Regions from separate parts of the Streptomyces sp. A2-16 genome, predicted to be linked through region 1. Evidence: riboswitches for the same ligand, from Rfam matches in the RefSeq annotation. Region 1 holds a riboswitch; each other region holds the start of a gene.

Region 1 (6,110 bases):
CAGACCCTTGCGGCGGGCGGTCACCGTCTCCACCGACACCGTCGCGCGGATCTTGAAGGTGCCGCGGCCCGTCTCGTAGGCGTCCCGGATGCCGGAGAGACCGACGATCCGGCCGCCGGTGGGCAGGTCGGGGCCCGGGATGTGCTTCATCAGGGCGTCCAGATCCGCGTTCGGGTAGCGGATCAGGTGGCGGGCGGCCGCGATGACCTCGGTGAGGTTGTGCGGCGCCATGTTGGTGGCCATGCCGACCGCGATGCCGGAGGCGCCGTTCACCAGGAGGTTCGGGAAGGCGGCGGGCAGCGCGCCCGGCTCCTGCTCCTGGCCGTCGTAGTTGGGCGCGAAGTCGACCGTGTCCTCGTCGATGGACTCGGTCATCAGGCTCGCGGCCTCGGCAGCGCGGCACTCGGTGTACCGCATGGCGGCCGGCGGGTCGTCGTTGCCCAGCGAGCCGAAGTTTCCGTGGCCGTCGACCAGCGGCACGCTCATGGAGAAGGGCTGGGCCATGCGCACGAGGGCGTCGTAGATCGACGCGTCTCCGTGCGGGTGCAGCTTGCCCATCACTTCGCCGACCACGCGCGCGCACTTGACGTATCCGCGATCCGGGCGCAGGCCCATCTCGTTCATCTGGTAGACGATGCGCCGGTGCACCGGCTTGAGGCCGTCGCGGGCGTCCGGGAGCGCGCGGGAGTAGATGACCGAGTACGCGTACTCGAGGTACGAGCCCTTCATCTCGTCCACGACGTCGATGTCGAGGATCCGCTCCTCGTACGAGTCGTCGGGCGGCGGGGTCTTCGTGCTGCGGCGGGCCATCGCTGCCGGCTCCTCTTTTCTGGTCGCTCGCCTACGGGTCGCTCACATCGGCCCTTTGGCTCACTCTTGCTGAAGCGTGAACAGGATCTGACGCGGACCATTGTGGACCGCGGCACTGACAGTCCGGGCCAGGACCCGGCTGAGCCGCTCTGCCCGGCGACCACCGGGCCACCCGGCCCGGCGACCGCGCAGTGCCCTGCTCACGGTTGTCCGCAGGCTACGCGATCCGCTGTGGGCGTACGCGCCCCGGGAACTTCACCGAGGGTCCGCACGCTTGCATACAGTGGCAGGACCGGCAGGAAAACAGCTCCACGAACCGCGGTTTCCACGACCGCGACCGCGATCGAAGGGACGTACATGCCCATGGGTCACACGGCCACAGACCAGGCAGGCACCGGGGGCCTGACAGCGACCGAGCACCGCCTGGCCAACGGCCTGCGCGTGGTGCTCTCCGAGGACCACCTGACCCCGGTCGCGGCGGTGTGCCTCTGGTACGACGTCGGTTCGCGCCACGAGGTCAAGGGGCGTACCGGCCTGGCTCACCTCTTCGAGCACCTGATGTTCCAGGGCTCGAAGCAGGTGCACGGCAACGGGCACTTCGAGCTCGTCCAGGGCGCGGGCGGTTCGCTCAACGGCACGACCAGCTTCGAGCGCACCAACTACTTCGAGACCATGCCGACCCACCAGCTGGAGCTCGCCCTCTGGCTGGAGGCCGACCGCATGGGCTCGCTGCTGGCCGCCCTCGACGACGAGTCGATGGAGAACCAGCGCGACGTCGTCAAGAACGAGCGCAGGCAGCGCTACGACAACGTCCCCTACGGCACCGCGTTCGAGAAGCTCACCGCGCTCGCCTACCCGGAGGGCCACCCCTACCACCACACCCCGATCGGTTCGATGGCCGACCTGGACGCGGCCACCCTGGAGGACGCACGCGCGTTCTTCCGCACGTACTACGCGCCCAACAACGCCGTCCTGTCGGTGGTCGGCGACATCGACCCGGAGCGGACGCTCGCCTGGGTCGAGAAGTACTTCGGTTCCATCCCTTCGCACGACGGCAAGCCCGCGCCCCGCGACGGCTCCCTGCCCGAGATCATCGGGGAGCAGCTGCGCGAGGTCGTCGAGGAGGAGGTCCCTGCGCGCGCGTTGATGGCCGCCTACCGGCTGCCGCACGACGGCACGCGTGAGGCCGACGCGGCCGACCTCGCCCTCACCGTCCTCGGTGGCGGCGAGTCCTCCCGCCTCTACAACCGGCTCGTACGGCGCGACCGTACGGCCGTCGCGGCCGGCTTCGGCCTGCTGCGGCTGGCCGGTGCGCCCTCCCTGGGCTGGCTCGACGTGAAGACCTCCGGTGACGTCGAGGTGCCGGTCATCGAGGCCGCCATCGACGAGGAGCTCGCCCGGTTCGCCGAGGAGGGCCCGACCGCCGAGGAAATGGAGCGCGCCCAGGCCCAGTTGGAGCGCGAGTGGCTGGACCGGCTCGGCACCGTCGCCGGCCGTGCCGACGAACTGTGCCGCTACGCCGTCCTGTTCGGCGACCCCCAGCTCGCCCTGAGCGCCGTGCAGCGCGTCCTGGAGGTGAGCGCCGAGGAGGTCCGGGCGGTCGCCCAGGCCAAGCTGCGCCCCGACAACCGCGCGGTGCTCGTCTACGAACCCACCGCCCCGGGCGAGATCGCCCAGAGCGCCGAGGACGCGGACGCCCCGCAGTCCGCGGCCACCGTGGAAGCCACCGACGACAACGAGGAGGCGGCCAAGTGAGCGAGCTCGCCGCGATGGAGTTCCACCCGCAGCCGCAGGCGGGCGAGCCCAAGGTCTGGGCCTTCCCCGCCCCCGAGCGCGGGGCGCTCGACAACGGCCTCACCGTTCTGCGCTGCCACCGCCCCGGCCAGCAGGTCGTCGCCGTCGAGGTGCTCCTGGACGCCCCCCTGGAGGCCGAGCCGGCCGGACTGGACGGCGTGGCCACGATCATGGCGCGCGCCTTCTCCGAGGGCACCGACAAGCACTCCGCCGAGGAGTTCGCCGCCGAGCTGGAGCGCTGCGGCGCCACCCTCGACGCGCACGCCGACCACCCGGGCGTCCGGCTCAGCCTCGAAGTGCCGGCCTCCCGGCTCGCCAAGGCGCTCGGTCTGCTGGCCGACGCGCTCAGGGCGCCCGCGTTCGCGGACAGCGAGGTCGAGCGGCTCGTCAACAACCGCCTGGACGAGATCCCGCACGAGCTGGCCAACCCGTCCCGCCGCGCCGCCAAGGAGCTCTCCCGGGAGCTGTTCCCGGCGGACTCGCGCATGTCGCGTCCGCGCCAGGGCACCGAGGAGACGGTCGAGAACATCGACTCCGCGGCCGTGCGCGGCTTCTACGAGAAGCACGTGCGCCCCGCCACCGCGACCGCCGTGGTCGTCGGCGACCTCACCGGCATCGACCTGGACGCGCTGCTCGCCGACACCCTCGGCTCCTGGACGGGGTCCACGGCCCAGCCGCGCCCCGTGCCGCCGGTGACCGCCGACGACACCGGCCGGGTCGTCATCGTGGACCGTCCCGGCGCCGTCCAGACGCAGCTGCTGATCGGCCGCATCGGCGCCGACCGGCACGCACGCGTGTGGCCCGCGCAGGTGCTCGGCACGTACTGCCTCGGCGGCACCCTCACCTCCCGTCTGGACCGCGTCCTGCGCGAGGAGAAGGGCTACACCTACGGCGTACGGTCGTTCGGCCAGGTCCTCAGGTCCGCCCCGGACGGCTCGGGCGCCGCGATGCTCGCCATCAGCGGCTCGGTCGACACCCCCAACACCGGTCCCGCCCTGGACGATCTGTGGAAGGTGCTGCGCACGCTCGCCGAGGGCGGTCTCACCGACGCCGAGCGCGATGTCGCCGTGCAGAACCTCGTCGGGGTGGCGCCGCTCAAGTACGAGACCGCGGCGGCCGTCGCGAGCACGCTGGCCGACCAGGTCGAGCAGCACCTGCCCGACGACTACCAGGCGACCCTGTACCAGCAGCTCGCCGCGACCGGCACCGTCGAGGCCACCGCCGCCGTCGTGAACGCCTTCCCGGTGGACCGGCTGGTGACCGTCCTGGTCGGCGACGCGGCCGCCATCAAGGAGCCCGTCGAGGCCCTCGGCATCGGCGAGGTCAAGGTCGTGACGGCCGAGTAGCGGCACCCGACCTCAGGGGCCCTGGTGACGGAAGCGTCACCAGGGCCCCTTCGTCACCCGAGTTCGTCAGATGTCCGAATTGGGCAGGAGGTTGCCTGTCTGCCCTGTGGGATGCGCTACAAAAGCCCTGATCGGTTTGGGGATTGAAAGTGGCCCCGCTTAGCGTCCTCTGGGCTGTCCGTCAGGCACTGCGCCGCGCCCGCGGCACCGGGCAGTCATCGCCGAGTCCCCGCATGGCGCGAGCCAGGGGAGCCGGGGACCCACACCAAGAGTCCCTGGGGTGAATCGGACGCCCGCGCACCGCGAGGGGGTCCGTAGGAGACCTTCCTGCTCCGAACCCGTCAGCTAACCCGGTAGGCGAGAAGGAAGGAAAGGATCAGCCACTACATGGCGTTCACCTGCGCCACCGGGAAGCACCGTCGTCCCAGCCGCATGAAGCGCACCACCGCCCGCGCGGCGGGCGTCGCGGCCCTCGCCACCACCGGCGTCATCGGCACCATCGCCGCTCCGGCCCTCGCGGCCGACAACTCCGTCAGCTCCGTGGAACAGACCGGCCTCATGCCCGTCGTCAGCGCCGGTGACTCGCTCGCCGAGCAGATCGACGCCCAGGCCGTCGCCCAGGAGCGGGCCGCCGCGCAGAAGAAGGCGGCCGAGGAGGCCAGGCGCAAGGCCGAGGCGCGGGCCAAGGAGATCCGCGAGGCCAAGGAGCGCGCCGCCCGCGAGGCCGAGCGCAAGCGCCTCAACGCCTTCGTCGCCCCGATCTCCGGCTCCTACATCTCCACCGGCTACAAGAGCGGCGGCTCCCTGTGGTCGTCCGGCAGCCACACCGGTGTCGACTTCCACGCCGCGAGCGGCACCTCGGTCCACGCGGTCGGCCGCGGCACGGTCGTGGAGGCCGGCTGGGGCGGGTCGTACGGCAACAACATCGTGATCAGGATGGCCGACGGCACGTACACCCAGTACGGCCACCTGTCGTCCATCGGCGTCTCGGTCGGCCAGTCGGTCACCCCCGGCCAGCAGATCGGCGTCTCCGGCGCGACCGGCAACGTCACCGGCCCGCACCTGCACTTCGAGGCGCGCACCACGCCCGAGTACGGCTCGGACATCGACCCTGTCGCCTACCTGCGTTCGCACGGCGTGAACCTCTGACGGTCCCACCGCGCGATCTTTGCGAGACCCCGGCTCCCCGAGCCGGGGTTTCGTCGTTTCCACGGCCCTGTTGTCCAAAAAATATCCCCGGATTCCGGTCCGGCGTCGGAAATTCCCGCTCATTGCAATAGAGTCACTGAACACACGTCAATCGGCGACGTTTCACGGGGATTAAGACGGAGGTCGGACATGCGTATTCCGGCGCACTCGGTATGCACGGCGATCCGGGACGACATCGTCGCCGGTGTCTACGAGCGCGGCAGCCGGCTCACCGAGGAACTCCTCGCCCGCCGCTACGGCGTCTCCCGCGTCCCCGTCCGCGAGGCCCTGCGGACGCTGGAGGCCGAGGGCTTCGTGGTGACGCGGCGGCACGCGGGCGCGTGCGTGGCCGAACCGACCGAGCAGGAGGGCGCCGACCTCCTGGAGATGCGCATGCTCCTGGAACCGCTCGGTGCCTCCCGGGCCGCCCAGCGGCGCACCGAGGCCCATCTGAAGGTGCTGCGCGGCCTGGTCCGGCTGGGCCAGGAGCGGGCCAGGCGGGGCAACAGCGACGATCTGCGCTCGTTGGGGGGCTGGTTCCACGAGACGCTCGCGCAGGCCGCCGGCAGCCCCGCCCTGACCTCGATGCTGACCCAGCTGCGGCACAAGATCGCCTGGATGTACGCGGTGGACGCGCCGGCCGACCCCGTGGAGTCCTGGGCGGAGCACGGCGCGATCGTGGACGCGGTGGCCCGCGGCGACGGAGAGCGCGCGCGGGCGATCACGGCGCTGCACACCGAACGCTCGGGCGCGGTGCACCGGCTCCGATTCGTCGCCGGGCCGGACCGCGCGGACCGTGTGAGGACCTCGCAACATCCTGTAAACGTGACGGGTGTGCGGCATTAACACGGGCGCCGTATACAAAGAGGAGTAATTCGCGGGGCGGTATTTCTGCTGCCCATTCAAAGGGAAAAGCGAAGGGCCCGCCCGATAATTCGGACGAGCCCTCCGGTGCTTTTCAGGGCACCCGTT
Region 2 (6,110 bases), 7.4 Mb from region 1:
CATCGTTGAGGCTGTTGGATCTTGTCCTGCTACCGCTCTTCGACAGGAACGTCGAACTCACCGGTAGTTTCGACAGCGTAGTCGTTCACGCTTTCGAACTCGATCGCGGGGAGGAGGATCCGACTCTGGTAGCTGTCAATCTTCCCCCCAGGACCTACCCGGTTCGGAAGTGACAACTCGCTTCGGACGGTCACGACCCCCGTCTTCCGGGCCTCGTAGCGGTAGGTCAACAGGTACCAGGTCACCATCTGCGCGTACGCATCGACTCCGGACTGTCCCTCGTCTGGCTCAGAAAACTCGGGTTCCTCAAATGCGAACGAGAGTTGGAGCTCCTGGTTGCGGGCGACGGCCTGCTCCTTGGTTGCGCCCGCAGGACGCTTGCTCCGCGGGTGAGGGGAGCCGGGCGAGCCAGTTCGGGCATCTCCGAGCAGAACGCCGATTCCAACCGTCTTGTCGGGGTTGACGATGAGTGGTGCCTGGAGCGGGTCGTAAGGCTCCCAGCCCAGTTCGGTGCGCAGGGTGTATCGGAGCTCGCGAACCCGCGTGAAGTAGTCCTGTGAGCCAGGGGCGTTCTTGGCGTCATCCTTCGTCTTGCCGGCCCGGCGCGCCTGCTCGCTCATCCTTAGACCCGGCTCAAGGTACTTCCAGCTGAGGCCAAGGGCGGCGAGCTGACTCTCGTACCCCCCGGGCTGCCCGCTCGGAAGGGGAACGAGGTTGTCGATCATGGAACCTCCCGCACTCTTATACTCATTTCCCCTCAAGTGAGGGAGAATTTTTTAAAGAGTACCGCGTGATGGTGACTCATAGGTGGTTCATCCGCGAGGAGTTGACGTTCCGTAGCCGCCAGCACTGATCCTTCTGTCGCATCCGCGAGAGGAGCCCTCGGGCGGTCCACTCGATCCGAGTCGGAGGGTTGGTCCCCTCTCTAAGCCGAACATCGGTGGGCCAACCTGCGCTTAGCGGACATCGCAAGCCTGATGGCGGCGCTGCCCTTCGTTGTCCTGGGCTTTGGCCAGTGCGCTGACGGACGCTGCCGTTCGTAGAAGTACGCGCGCCTGGACTGAGCTGGTCTTTCCGAACTGGGGCGGACGTCCGTGAACGCCTAGACGGGCCGAAGGCTACAGATCTCCGGGAGGCGTACAGGCGAGCTGATACTCGTCGACCGCGGGATCCCAGTCCGAGAGGATTGGGGGGCTGAGCTCATCAGCGGGAGCCTGCTCTTCGGTGGCCTGCTCACCCGGCTTGACGGTCGTATTGATCTCGCGGTGATCGTTGGTCATGGCCGCCAGCATGGCAGGCGGCTACAGCTCTTCCGGCCAGCTCGTCAACAGGCTGCCATCGTTCTCGTCGCTGAGGGTGAAGTGCGGCTGGACGAGGTCCCGATGGCTGCCGATCCAGTCGCGGAACTTGTCGCGCGCCACCACTTCGTCGGCCCACCAGCCGCTCATGACCGGACGGCCGGCGGAGGACACGGTGACGCGGAAGCGCCCCTGTTCACTGGTCACGGCGCTGCCTCGCTCGGCGTCCCATCTCCAGCCACTCCTCATGGCTGATGGGCCGCATCGTGAGCCCGAGCTTGGCCGCGACCTCCCTGATGTCCTGGAAAGCCCCCTCCACGGTGGTCGGCATCGTCGGCAGAGCCGGCTTGCTGACGGCGAGCGAGTGGTCCCGGCACAGGTCCACCCAGCGAGGCCCGCAGCCGGGGAAGTCGATCACGCGGGAGGTGCGGTAGTCGATGCCGCACACGCAGCACGGCCGCCATGCGTCCGCGCGGTACCGGGCTCTCACCGGAGGGTCGTTGGTGAGCCGGTCGCCCGTCTCGAGCGGCGCCGGGTCCAAGCCGCCGCCGTCTACGGCGTGCCGCCTGAGCAGCTCCTCGACGTCCATGCGGTCCACGCTGTCTCCTGTGCCCCTCGGGATGCGCGGGCCACGCTACCTCCTAGAATCGAACACATGAACGACTCCGGCCTGTCTCGGCTCGCGCTGCTCCGCTTCCTGGAACGCGTGCAGGTACGGGACCTGGAGCGGACCCGCCGGTGGATCGCGGACGAGGAGAAGCGCGAGGCCGAGCGGCAGCGGGGCATCGCGGCGCGGCCGCCAGCGCCGGACTGGCTGATCGAGCGCGGCCTGTCCCGCCAACACGCCGTGTACGTGCACGTCGGCGACTGCTGGAACGCGGGCTCGCGGTCCAAGGGCGTCGAGCGGGACCAGGCGCTGCGCGCGCTCGCCGACGGCGTGACGGCATGCCCCCAGTGCCGGCCGGACACCGCGCTGGGCATCCTCGACTAGGCGCTGCGCGGCCTGCGTCCGCTCGCCTTCTTCCCCGCGCTCTTCTTCGCGGCGGTCTTTTTGGCCGACTGCTTCTTCGCCGTCTTCCTGGCCGCGGTCTTCTTCGGCAGTTCGTGTACGTCGGCGTCTTCGCCGCGGGAGGCCTTTGCCTTCTCCACCGACTCGTTCAGCGCGGCCATGAGGTCCAGGACCTGGGCCGGCTTGTCGGGCTCGGGCGCCTCGGGGAGCTCGCGGTCTTCCCGCTTGGCCTCGATGATTTTCGCTAGGGCGTCGGTGTAGGTGTCCTCGAACTCGGGGCCGTCGAGGTCGTCGCGTGCCATCGACTCCATCAAGGCGAGGGCCCCCTCGATCTCCTCCGTCGACACCTTCTCGTCCGGCGGGTCGACGGCGCCCGGGGCCCGGATCTCGTCGGGCCAGCGCATCGCGTGCAGCACGATCACGTTGTCGCGAATTCGCAGCAGTCCAAGGCGTTCCCGCCCGCTCCACGCGTACTTCGCGACCGCCACCTTCGACGACCGGCCAAGCGCCTGCACCAGCAGCTTGTACGGCTTCGCCGCCACCGCCCCGTCCGGGGCAAGGTAATAGCCCTCACCGATCTGAATCGGGTCGACGGAGTCCAGCGGCACGAAAGCCTGAATCTCGATGGCCTTCGCCGTCGGCAGCGGCAACTCCCTCAGGTCCGCATCCGAGATGGCGACGACCTGGTCCTTGGCGTACTCATAGCCCTTGCCGATCTCCGACTGAGCGATCTCACGGTCCTCCAGCTCGCACACCTTCTTCACCCGCACCCGACCCATGTCCTCCAAGTGGTACTGGTGGAACTGGATGCTGTGGTTCTCGGTCGCACTCTGGACGTGGATAGGCACCGTGACCAGGCCAAACGAGACGGCTCCGCTCCAGATGGTTCGGGGCATAGCTGACCTCCGCGTGAGCCCCGAGCAGGATCAGCCTACGAGCACCACCACGGCCCCGCATGCGCGCGGGCACCCCGAGTCGCACGCAGGTGACATGACCCCGGCAACCCGTCGTGATCTACCCGCTTGCCGAGGAGGCCAGCCGGCCTACCATCCGGGAAGGCTAGATCGTGCGGGCGGCACACGGAGCGCACCCGCCTTCGAATCATAAAAAGAGAGGCCCTGGTCTGGATGCCAGGACCTCTCCCGCCTTGTCCGTGTCTTCTACGGGGTCACCGTGAAGCTCAGACCTTCCCGTTGGCACGCCTCCGATGGGTGGTGGAGGTTAGCCGACCGCCGACGTGCTCTTGGTCAAGACCTGTTGACGTAGGTCAGGGCCACGAAGATGAAGCCGCCCAGCCCGATTGCAGCTAGAGCCCCTGTGCTGATGGCCTCGTAGTACGAGACCCCCTCCATCGCTCGACGGAGGATCCCCGCGAAGCATCCGCCGATGATCGCGACCAGTATCGTGATCACGGCTTCGGTCTTCCTGTTCCTCGGGGACTCGTCCCCGGGCCCCGAGGTTTGCGGGTTGTTCTGCGTTGCCGTCATGGCTCGCTCAGCCTTCGTCAGCCGCCTGTGAAGGATGACCTGTCGGATTCGGGCTGGCGAAGTTGCCCGGCCGCTGACGCGGCTTCACCCCAAGGGCTGCTCGGCCCGGTCATGGCGTGACCGTCCCGGCGACCCGTCGTGCCTGGGTCCTCCACTCCTGCCGATCCACTCCTGTCGACAGAGCATCCGGGCAGCGGCAGGACTCGGCGTCCGCTCAGATGGCCCCGCCGTCTGTTGACGGGGGCTTGTCGTGGAAGAGATCGTGACGCACGCCACCTCAAAAGTCCCAACGGAATTGGACGTTTGTGGGGATGGTCACCACTAACCCGTTCGATTGTGGAAAATGATCAATCCTCCCTGGTCAAACGGGGGTTGACGTTCCATCAGGCGTGGAGGCGTGAAAGAGGCGCGTCCGCGGGCGCATCGAGGTCAAGGTGGTCTAACCGGCCTAGCGACACGGGCATGGAGGTGGTGCGCCTTGATGCGAATTTCCATTCGGCATGCGGGCCACGGGTTGTAAAAAACGTACAGGAAGTACAGTCATTGGCCGCGCTGCTCCGTGCGGTTGAGGCCGCGGGCGAGCTCCTGGAGAATCTGCGGCTCGGACTTACCAGTCATGTGGGCCAACTGTTTAAGCAGCAGCGCGCACAGAGCCGTCGAACCGTCGGCAACCTGGTCCAGATTCCCGTCTGTGGTACGGCGGTCCGCCATGTACTTGATCATCAGGTCATTGCCGGACACATAGGCGGTCATCGCCTCGATGCCGAGTCGGATGCGGTCGTAGTCGCTCGTCGTCATCGCGTCACACTTCCACGGATGAGGAGCGCGCCGCCACCGTCGCGAACTCGACCCCTGCGCGGAAATGGGGCAGCACGGCCGAGGGCTTCCAGGCCGCTGTCACTGAGTACGCGGCGCGCGTGGTTGTGAGTCTTACGTCGTTTGTTCCGTGTACAGCGACCGTAGATGTTGGCTCAGACGATCCTGAAGGCCTTCCAGGGCGTGGGCCAGACGCGGCGCTCGGATACATCGACTAGGCGAACGTCACTCGCGCGGTCAGCAACCCCTAACCAGCAGGAGTGCTGTCCGATCGGTTCCGCCCTGACGGGCCCCTCACCTTTCGATTCTTGATCTTCTTGGCGGCGACCACAGCAGCCAGTAGCATCACGAAACCCGAGCAGCCCGTCACACTGACGAACCAGGCGAAGAAAACATCGGCAGGCCGGGCGTCATCCGCAAGCCAGAAGATCAGATACGCCTCAGCGAAGATGTGCAGCGTCAGCGCGGCGTACCAGACCGTCTGCAGGTTACGGAGCCCACGAAGCAACGGAGAAGCACTCACCGACTGCATAGCCTGACGGTCAGACAACCCCTCACCACGCGCCGCCTCGATCGCCCGCTGCTCAGTCTCGTCAGCCCGCTTCTCGATTTCGTTGAATTCGACCGTCGCCACCAGCAAGACCACCGGAATGACAGTGACCATCGCCGAGGCGAACTCCCCAGTCATCCTGACACTCACGCCCGCCCCCCGATGCCGGCTCCGCAACTCTGACACGAGCGTAGGACTCGCACAGCCCCCTGTCAGCCGCAGAGGAGCCCTGCCGCTCTGACCCTCCGCATAGAGCTTCAGTCGGCCCGGAGCGGCTCCCAGAGAGCGTCGCCGACTTGCTGAGCGACCTTCCGCAGAGGCGTCCCAGTGACGTGCATGTACCGTGCGCGCATACGGGCCGCTCTCCCGGGCTCCTGCGCTGTCGGTCACGGACGGCGGAGGCTTCGGCACCGCCCCAGAGGTCGAGCGCCAGGACCAGGACGCCGAGCACGGCCGAGGCCTGGGCATGGTCAGCGTGATCGCTCACCGGTTCGTCCACGAGAGCGACGGCGGGTACACGGTCACCGCGGAACTGTTCACGGACCCTCCCGCAGGAGGTCACCTGCGCTGATGGACAAGGCGCAGCGGGGCTACTGGTGCGAGTGCTGGACGAAGACCTCACCGAGGTGACGCGGCCGGTCCTGCGGGCTTCCTTCGATGCATACTCGGCACCGCAGGCCGTCAGGCCCAAAGCCTGCCCGAGTTGCCAGCCAGCGTACGGCCCCCTGATCATGCCCGACCCCAGACCGGGCAGGCCACCGGCCAAACCCGCTCCGCCGACCTTCGCCCGTGCCGGCAGAGACCTCGAAGCTGAAATGATCAACACTTAGGACCAAGGCTCAGTAAGAGCTTTCAGGCTGTTGACCAGTTCGACTGCTCGATCCATGGCTTCGAGATTTCCAACCTGCTCAAAAATTTCATAGGCTTTGGTCGCGCGAGTCAGCGCTCCA
Region 3 (6,110 bases), 6.7 Mb from region 1:
CAAGCGGGAGGCGCTGCCCGACGAGCCCGCTCCGGGTGAGGACCTCATCTCCGCGCTCATCCGCGCCTCCGACCACGGCGAGCACCTCACCGAGAACGAGGCCGCGGCGATGGCCTTCATCCTGCTGTTCGCGGGCTTCGAGACCACCGTCAATCTCATCGGGAACGGCACCTACGCCCTCCTCACCCACCCGGGGCAGCGCCAAAGGCTCCAGCAGTCCCTCGCCGAGGGCCGCAGGGACCTGCTCGAAACCGGGGTGGAAGAGCTCCTGCGGTACGACGGCCCCGTCGAGCTGGCCACCTGGCGGTTCGCCACCGAACCCCTCCGCATCGGCGGACAGGACATCGCCGTCGGCGACCCGGTGCTCGTCGTGCTCGCCGCCGCGGACCGGGATCCGGAGCGGTTCGCCGACCCCGATGTGCTCGATCTGTCCCGCCGTGACAATCAGCACCTCGGTTACGGCCACGGCATCCACTACTGCCTCGGTGCCCCGCTCGCCCGTCTGGAGGGCCAGACCGCGCTCGCCACCCTCCTCACCCGGCTCCCGGACCTTCAACTCGCGGTGGATTCGGCTGATTTGCGCTGGCGTGGTGGGCTCATCATGCGTGGACTGCGTACTTTGCCCGTGGAGTTCACGCCCGTCCGGTAATGGACCGAGGGGTCCGGCGTATCCCCGAGGGGGGCCGCCTAAACATGACGTGCCCTCAAGTCTGTGATCTTCACGTGATCTACGCGGCATTAACTTGTGACAAGTGATCGAATCCCTATACGTTCACGGACCAGCGCGGTGCCTGTACCACCTGCCGCGCTGGTCCCTGCTCTCTCGGGAAAGGTCCCCCCATGCTCTCCGGGAACGGTCGTCACCGTCGCCCCCGTCAGGCTCCGGCTCTCCTCGTTGCGGCCGGTGTGACGGGATCCGCCATCGCGATCCCACTGCTCGGGGCGACCGGGGCGAGCGCCGCCACCGGCACCACGTGGGACCGGGTCGCGGAGTGCGAGAGCGGCGGCTCCTGGAGCGCGAACGACGGCAACGGCTACTACGGCGGCCTCCAGATGTCCCAGGAGAACTGGGAGAAGTACGGCGGCCTCGAGTACGCCAAGACCGCCGACCTGGCCAGCCGCAACCAGCAGATAGCCGTGGCCGAGAAGCTCCTCGCGGACCAGGGCATCGCCGCGTGGCCGACCTGCGGTCTGCTCAACGGCCTCAGCAAGGACTCGAGCTCGGCCGACGTGGACACGGGCGTGGGCAGCGGGACGCCCTCGGCCTCGGCGTCCGGATCGTCTGAATCATCCGGTTCCTCTAGTTCGTCGGGTTCTTCCGGATCCTCCGGTTCATCCAACTCGTCGGGCTCCGAGGATTCTTCCGGACTGCTCGACGCGCTGGACGGCTCGTCCGCGACGCCTTCGCCGTCGGCCACTCCCTCCAGCGGCAAGGACAGTTCCGACAGCTCGGACAAAAAGAACTCTTCGGGATCCGAGGGTTCCGCCACGGGGGAGGCGCAGTCCTCCGACAGCTCGCCCGTGGTGAGCGCGGATGAGGATGAAGCGGACAAGTCGTGGCAGGAGGGCAGTTCTTCGGCTCTCGTGGACGTCGGCGCCCTCGGCTCCGGCAAGCACCGCGGCGACAGTGCCGAGGAGGCCGTGACGAAGAGCGCGGCCCCGTCCTCGGTTGGCGGCCGTCATGCCGCCCGCACCTACACGGTCCAGGAGGGCGACTCGCTGGTCTCCATCGCCGACTCCCTTGGTCTCGACGGCGGATGGCGTGCCCTCTACGCCGAGAACAAGGACCGCATCGGGGCCGACCCGAGCAACATCGTCGCCGGTCAGACGCTCGACACAGGGGCTGAATAGGGCCGAAAAGGCCTGAAAAACAGCGCGAGTTCACGTCACACTTCGCACCGAATGTCCACTTTGGTGAAAGTGTGGGATGAGTCTCAGAAGCCCTGATCGTCTTTGAAATTCCGCCGAGCGCGTGTCTACGGTCGTCACCGCTCGGCAACCCGAGCCCCGTCTGTCGCAACGCCGAATCCTGCCAGCGGCCGTACGGGAACAGTCGTCGCGTCATGCGCCGTAGGCAGGAGCGGGGGACCCAAGGTAAGTGCCGGACCCAGCAGTTCACGCTGGACCGGCTTGGGGTGAAGTCACGCAGCTCGCGTGACCGGGCAACTCAACCGGCCCGAACCCGACAGCTCACCTCGCAGGCGTCGGTGAGGGGATCCACCATGCTGTTTTCCGGTAAGGGCAAGCACCGTCGTCCGTCCAAGGCCACCCGTGCCGCCGCGCTCGCCGGTGTCACCGGTGTCGCCATCGCCGCCCCGCTGATGGCGGCCGGCAGTGCCTCCGCCGCCACCGCCTCCGAGTGGGACGCCGTCGCCCAGTGCGAGTCCGGCGGCAACTGGTCCATCAACACCGGCAACGGCTACTACGGCGGCCTGCAGTTCTCCGCCTCCACCTGGGCCGCGTACGGCGGCACCCAGTACGCCGCGCAGGCCAACCAGGCCAGCAAGTCGCAGCAGATCTCCGTCGCCGAGAAGGTCCTCGCCTCCCAGGGCAAGGGTGCCTGGCCGGTCTGCGGCACGGGCCTGTCCAGCGCCACCTACAACGGCGGCAGCAGCTCGTCCTCCTCGAACTCCGGCTCCTCGAACACGAGCAGCCGTTCGACCGAGGAGCAGAGCGCCTCCCGTTCGACCGACCGCCCGGCGGCCAAGAAGACCGTCACCACCCCGACCGGCAAGAAGGTCAAGAAGGGCGACGGCGAGTACAAGGTCGTCAAGGGCGACACCCTCAGCTCGATCGCCGAGAAGCACAAGGTCAAGGGCGGCTGGCAGAAGCTGTTCAAGCTGAACAAGGACATCATCGCCGACGCCGACTTCATCTACCCGGGCCAGCAGCTGCACCTGAAGTGACGCTCAGCTGAACCACAGCGCCCTCACATCCGTGGTCCTCATACTGAAGGACCTCGTGAGGGTTCCCCCCCCCGTCCCCACGGGCTCCCCGCTCCGGTGCGTGTTCCCCCGTACGCACCGGGGCGGGGTTTTTTGTGCGCGCTTGCCGGGACGTCTTTGTTCAGTTCAGAAACAATTTACTCTCGGTTCTGTCCACGGGGCGGTCCACACGGTGGCCGATCCCCCGGAGCCGGTTAGGCTCGGTCTCGCAGAACCCACCGCGGTCCCGGCGGACCGTGTCACATCCCAAGAAGGAGATGCTCGTGCCGTCCATCGACGTCGTCGTAGCCCGGGAAATCCTCGACTCGCGAGGGAACCCCACCGTCGAGGTCGAGGTCGGCCTCGACGACGGCAGCACGGGTCGTGCCGCCGTCCCGTCCGGCGCCTCCACGGGCGCCTTCGAGGCCATCGAGCTGCGCGACGGTGACCCGAACCGCTACCAGGGCAAGGGCGTCGAGAAGGCCGTCCTCGCGGTCATCGAGCAGATCGGCCCGGAGCTCGTCGGCTACGACGCCACCGAGCAGCGCCTGATCGACCAGGCGATGTTCGACCTGGACGCCACCGACAACAAGGGCTCGCTCGGCGCCAACGCCATCCTCGGCGTCTCCCTCGCCGTCGCCCACGCCGCCTCCGAGGCCAGCGACCTCCCGCTCTTCCGCTACCTGGGCGGCCCGAACGCGCACCTGCTGCCGGTGCCGATGATGAACATCCTGAACGGCGGCTCGCACGCCGACTCCAACGTGGACATCCAGGAGTTCATGATCGCCCCGATCGGCGCGGAGTCCTTCTCCGAGGCGCTGCGCTGGGGCACCGAGGTGTACCACACCCTCAAGAAGGTCCTGAAGAGCAAGGGCCTGTCCACCGGCCTCGGCGACGAGGGCGGCTTCGCGCCGAACCTGGAGTCCAACCGCGCCGCCCTCGACCTCATCCTCGAGGCCATCAAGGAAGCCGGCTACATCCCCGGCGAGCAGGTCGCCCTGGCGCTGGACGTCGCCGCCTCCGAGTTCTACAAGGACGGCAAGTACCAGTTCGAGGGCAAGGACCGCTCGGCCGCCGAGATGACGGAGTACTACGAGGAGCTCGTGGCGGCCTACCCGCTCGTCTCCATCGAGGACCCGCTGTTCGAGGACGACTGGGCCGGCTGGAAGGTCCTCACCGACAAGCTGGGCGACAAGGTCCAGATCGTCGGCGACGACCTGTTCGTCACCAACCCGGAGCGTCTGGCCCGCGGCATCGAGGACGGCGCCGCCAACGCGCTGCTCGTCAAGGTCAACCAGATCGGCTCGCTGACCGAGACCCTCGACGCCGTCGAGCTCGCCCAGCGCAGCGGCTTCAAGTGCATGATGTCCCACCGCTCCGGCGAGACCGAGGACGTCACCATCGCCGACCTCGCCGTCGCCACCAACTGCGGCCAGATCAAGACCGGCGCCCCGGCCCGCTCCGAGCGCGTCGCCAAGTACAACCAGCTCCTGCGCATCGAGGAGATCCTCGACGACGCGGCGGTGTACGCCGGCCGCAGCGCCTTCCCCCGCTTCAAGGGCTGAGCAGCGTCAAGGGCTGACCCCTACAGGGCCAATCCTTAGCCAGTCGTACGTACGTCCCCGTACCGGTCCCGTACCGTGTGCGGGGACGTACGCACGTAGAAGGGGAGGCGGAGAGCCGATGGCCGTGAAGGACCGGGACCGTTTCTCCACCACGACCAGGATCAGGCTGCTCGGCGAGCAGACCGCGGCCCGTGTCTACCGCTCCCAGACCAGAAGGCAGGCCCGCCGCTCCCGGCTCACCGGCAGGGCCGCGCTGCTCGCCCTCGTGCTGTGCACGCTGGTGGTGGCGCTGGCGTACCCGATAAGGCAGTACGTCTCCCAGCGCGCCGAGATCGCCGATCTCCAGCGGGAGAAGGCGCAGGCCGCCCAGCGGGTCGAGAAGCTGCGCGATCTCAAGGCGCGCTGGCAGGACGACGCGTACGCGGAGCAGCAGATCCGGCAGCGGCTGCACTATGTGATGCCGGGCGAGACGGGCTTCATCGTCGTCGACCCGGACGCGGCGAAGCAGTCCCGCACCGATCTCGGGGCGGCCGACCGCCCCTGGTACTCCAACGTCTGGGACGGCGTCGACAAGTCCGACGCCTCGGACCAGTGAACCGACCGATGGACCGATAGAAAGACAGGCATGGAAACGCCCCCGCCCTCCACCCCGCGCACCGAGCCCACCGACGCGGACGTCGAGGCCTTCAAGCAGCAGCTCGGCCGGCCGCCGCGCGGACTGCGCGCGATCGCGCACCGCTGCCCCTGCGGTCAGCCGGACGTGGTGGAGACGGCCCCCCGCCTCCCCGACGGCACGCCCTTCCCGACGACGTACTACCTGACGTGCCCGCGCGCCGCCTCGGCGATCGGCACGCTGGAGGCGAACGGCGTCATGAAGGAGATGACGGAGCGCCTGCAGACCGACCCGGAGCTCGCCAAGGCGTACCGGGCCGCGCACGAGGACTACATCGCCCGCCGTGACGCCATCGAGGTCCTGGAGGGCTTCCCGAGCGCCGGCGGCATGCCGGACCGGGTGAAGTGCCTGCACGTCCTGGTCGGCCACTCGCTGGCCGCGGGCCCGGGCGTGAACCCCTTGGGCGACGAGGCGATCGCGATGCTGCCGGAGTGGTGGCGCAAGGGGGCGTGCGTGACCCTCGCCGATACCGAGGAGAACGACCAGTGACCCGCGTCGCCGCCATCGACTGCGGTACGAACTCCATCCGCCTCCTCGTCGCCGACTGCGACCCGGCCACCGGCGAACTCGTCGACCTGGACCGCCGTATGACCATCGTCCGGCTCGGGCAGGGCGTCGACCGGACCGGCCGGCTCGCCCCCGAGGCGCTGGAGCGGACCTTCGCCGCGTGCCGGGAGTACGCGGCGGTCATCAAGGAGCACGGGGCCGAGCGGCTGCGTTTCGTCGCCACCTCCGCCTCCCGGGACGCGGAGAACAGGGACGACTTCGTTCGGGGCGTCCTCGACATCCTCGGCGTCGAGCCCGAGGTCATCTCCGGGGACCAGGAGGCCGAGTTCTCCTTCACCGGGGCGACCAAGGAGCTCACCGGCAGCGACCACCTCGCCAAGCCCTACCTGGTGGTGGACATCGGCGGCGGTTCGACGGAGTTCGTCGTGGGCGACGACCATG

What was found. Region 1 has a riboswitch for cyclic di-AMP ahead of IOD14_RS10185 (M23 family metallopeptidase). Riboswitches for the same ligand answer to the same signal wherever they lie in the genome.
Positions count from the first base shown of each region.
Region 2: another riboswitch for cyclic di-AMP. It lies ahead of IOD14_RS43115 (hypothetical protein); the one in region 1 lies ahead of IOD14_RS10185 (M23 family metallopeptidase).
Region 3: another riboswitch for cyclic di-AMP. It lies ahead of IOD14_RS40075 (transglycosylase family protein); the one in region 1 lies ahead of IOD14_RS10185 (M23 family metallopeptidase).

Region 1 covers NZ_CP063808.1:2,234,300-2,240,409, forward strand. The annotation lists gene IOD14_RS10170 (DNA topoisomerase IV subunit A) at 1-810, opposite strand, end outside; gene IOD14_RS10175 (pitrilysin family protein) at 1,174-2,565, shown strand; gene IOD14_RS10180 (pitrilysin family protein) at 2,562-3,950, shown strand; cyclic di-AMP (ydaO/yuaA leader) riboswitch at 4,160-4,324, shown strand; gene IOD14_RS10185 (M23 family metallopeptidase) at 4,338-5,099, shown strand; gene IOD14_RS10190 (GntR family transcriptional regulator) at 5,289-5,984, shown strand.
Region 2 covers NZ_CP063808.1:9,593,075-9,599,184, forward strand. The annotation lists gene IOD14_RS43085 (hypothetical protein) at 30-725, opposite strand; gene IOD14_RS43090 (hypothetical protein) at 1,119-1,280, opposite strand; gene IOD14_RS43095 (hypothetical protein) at 1,302-1,505, opposite strand; gene IOD14_RS43100 (hypothetical protein) at 1,495-1,896, opposite strand; gene IOD14_RS43105 (DUF6233 domain-containing protein) at 1,954-2,289, shown strand; gene IOD14_RS43110 (Ku protein) at 2,286-3,203, opposite strand; gene IOD14_RS43115 (hypothetical protein) at 3,555-3,794, opposite strand; cyclic di-AMP (ydaO/yuaA leader) riboswitch at 3,802-4,013, opposite strand; gene IOD14_RS43120 (hypothetical protein) at 4,335-4,592, opposite strand; gene IOD14_RS43125 (hypothetical protein) at 4,858-5,298, opposite strand; partial or broken gene IOD14_RS43130 (ATP-binding protein) at 5,537-5,731, shown strand; gene IOD14_RS43135 (tetratricopeptide repeat protein) at 5,987-6,110, opposite strand, start outside.
Region 3 covers NZ_CP063808.1:8,941,574-8,947,683, reverse strand. The annotation lists gene IOD14_RS40085 (cytochrome P450) at 1-649, shown strand, start outside; gene IOD14_RS40080 (transglycosylase family protein) at 841-1,851, shown strand; cyclic di-AMP (ydaO/yuaA leader) riboswitch at 2,011-2,219, shown strand; gene IOD14_RS40075 (transglycosylase family protein) at 2,223-2,906, shown strand; gene eno (phosphopyruvate hydratase) at 3,203-4,489, shown strand; gene IOD14_RS40065 (septum formation initiator family protein) at 4,608-5,084, shown strand; gene IOD14_RS40060 (DUF501 domain-containing protein) at 5,115-5,651, shown strand; gene IOD14_RS40055 (Ppx/GppA phosphatase family protein) at 5,648-6,110, shown strand, end outside.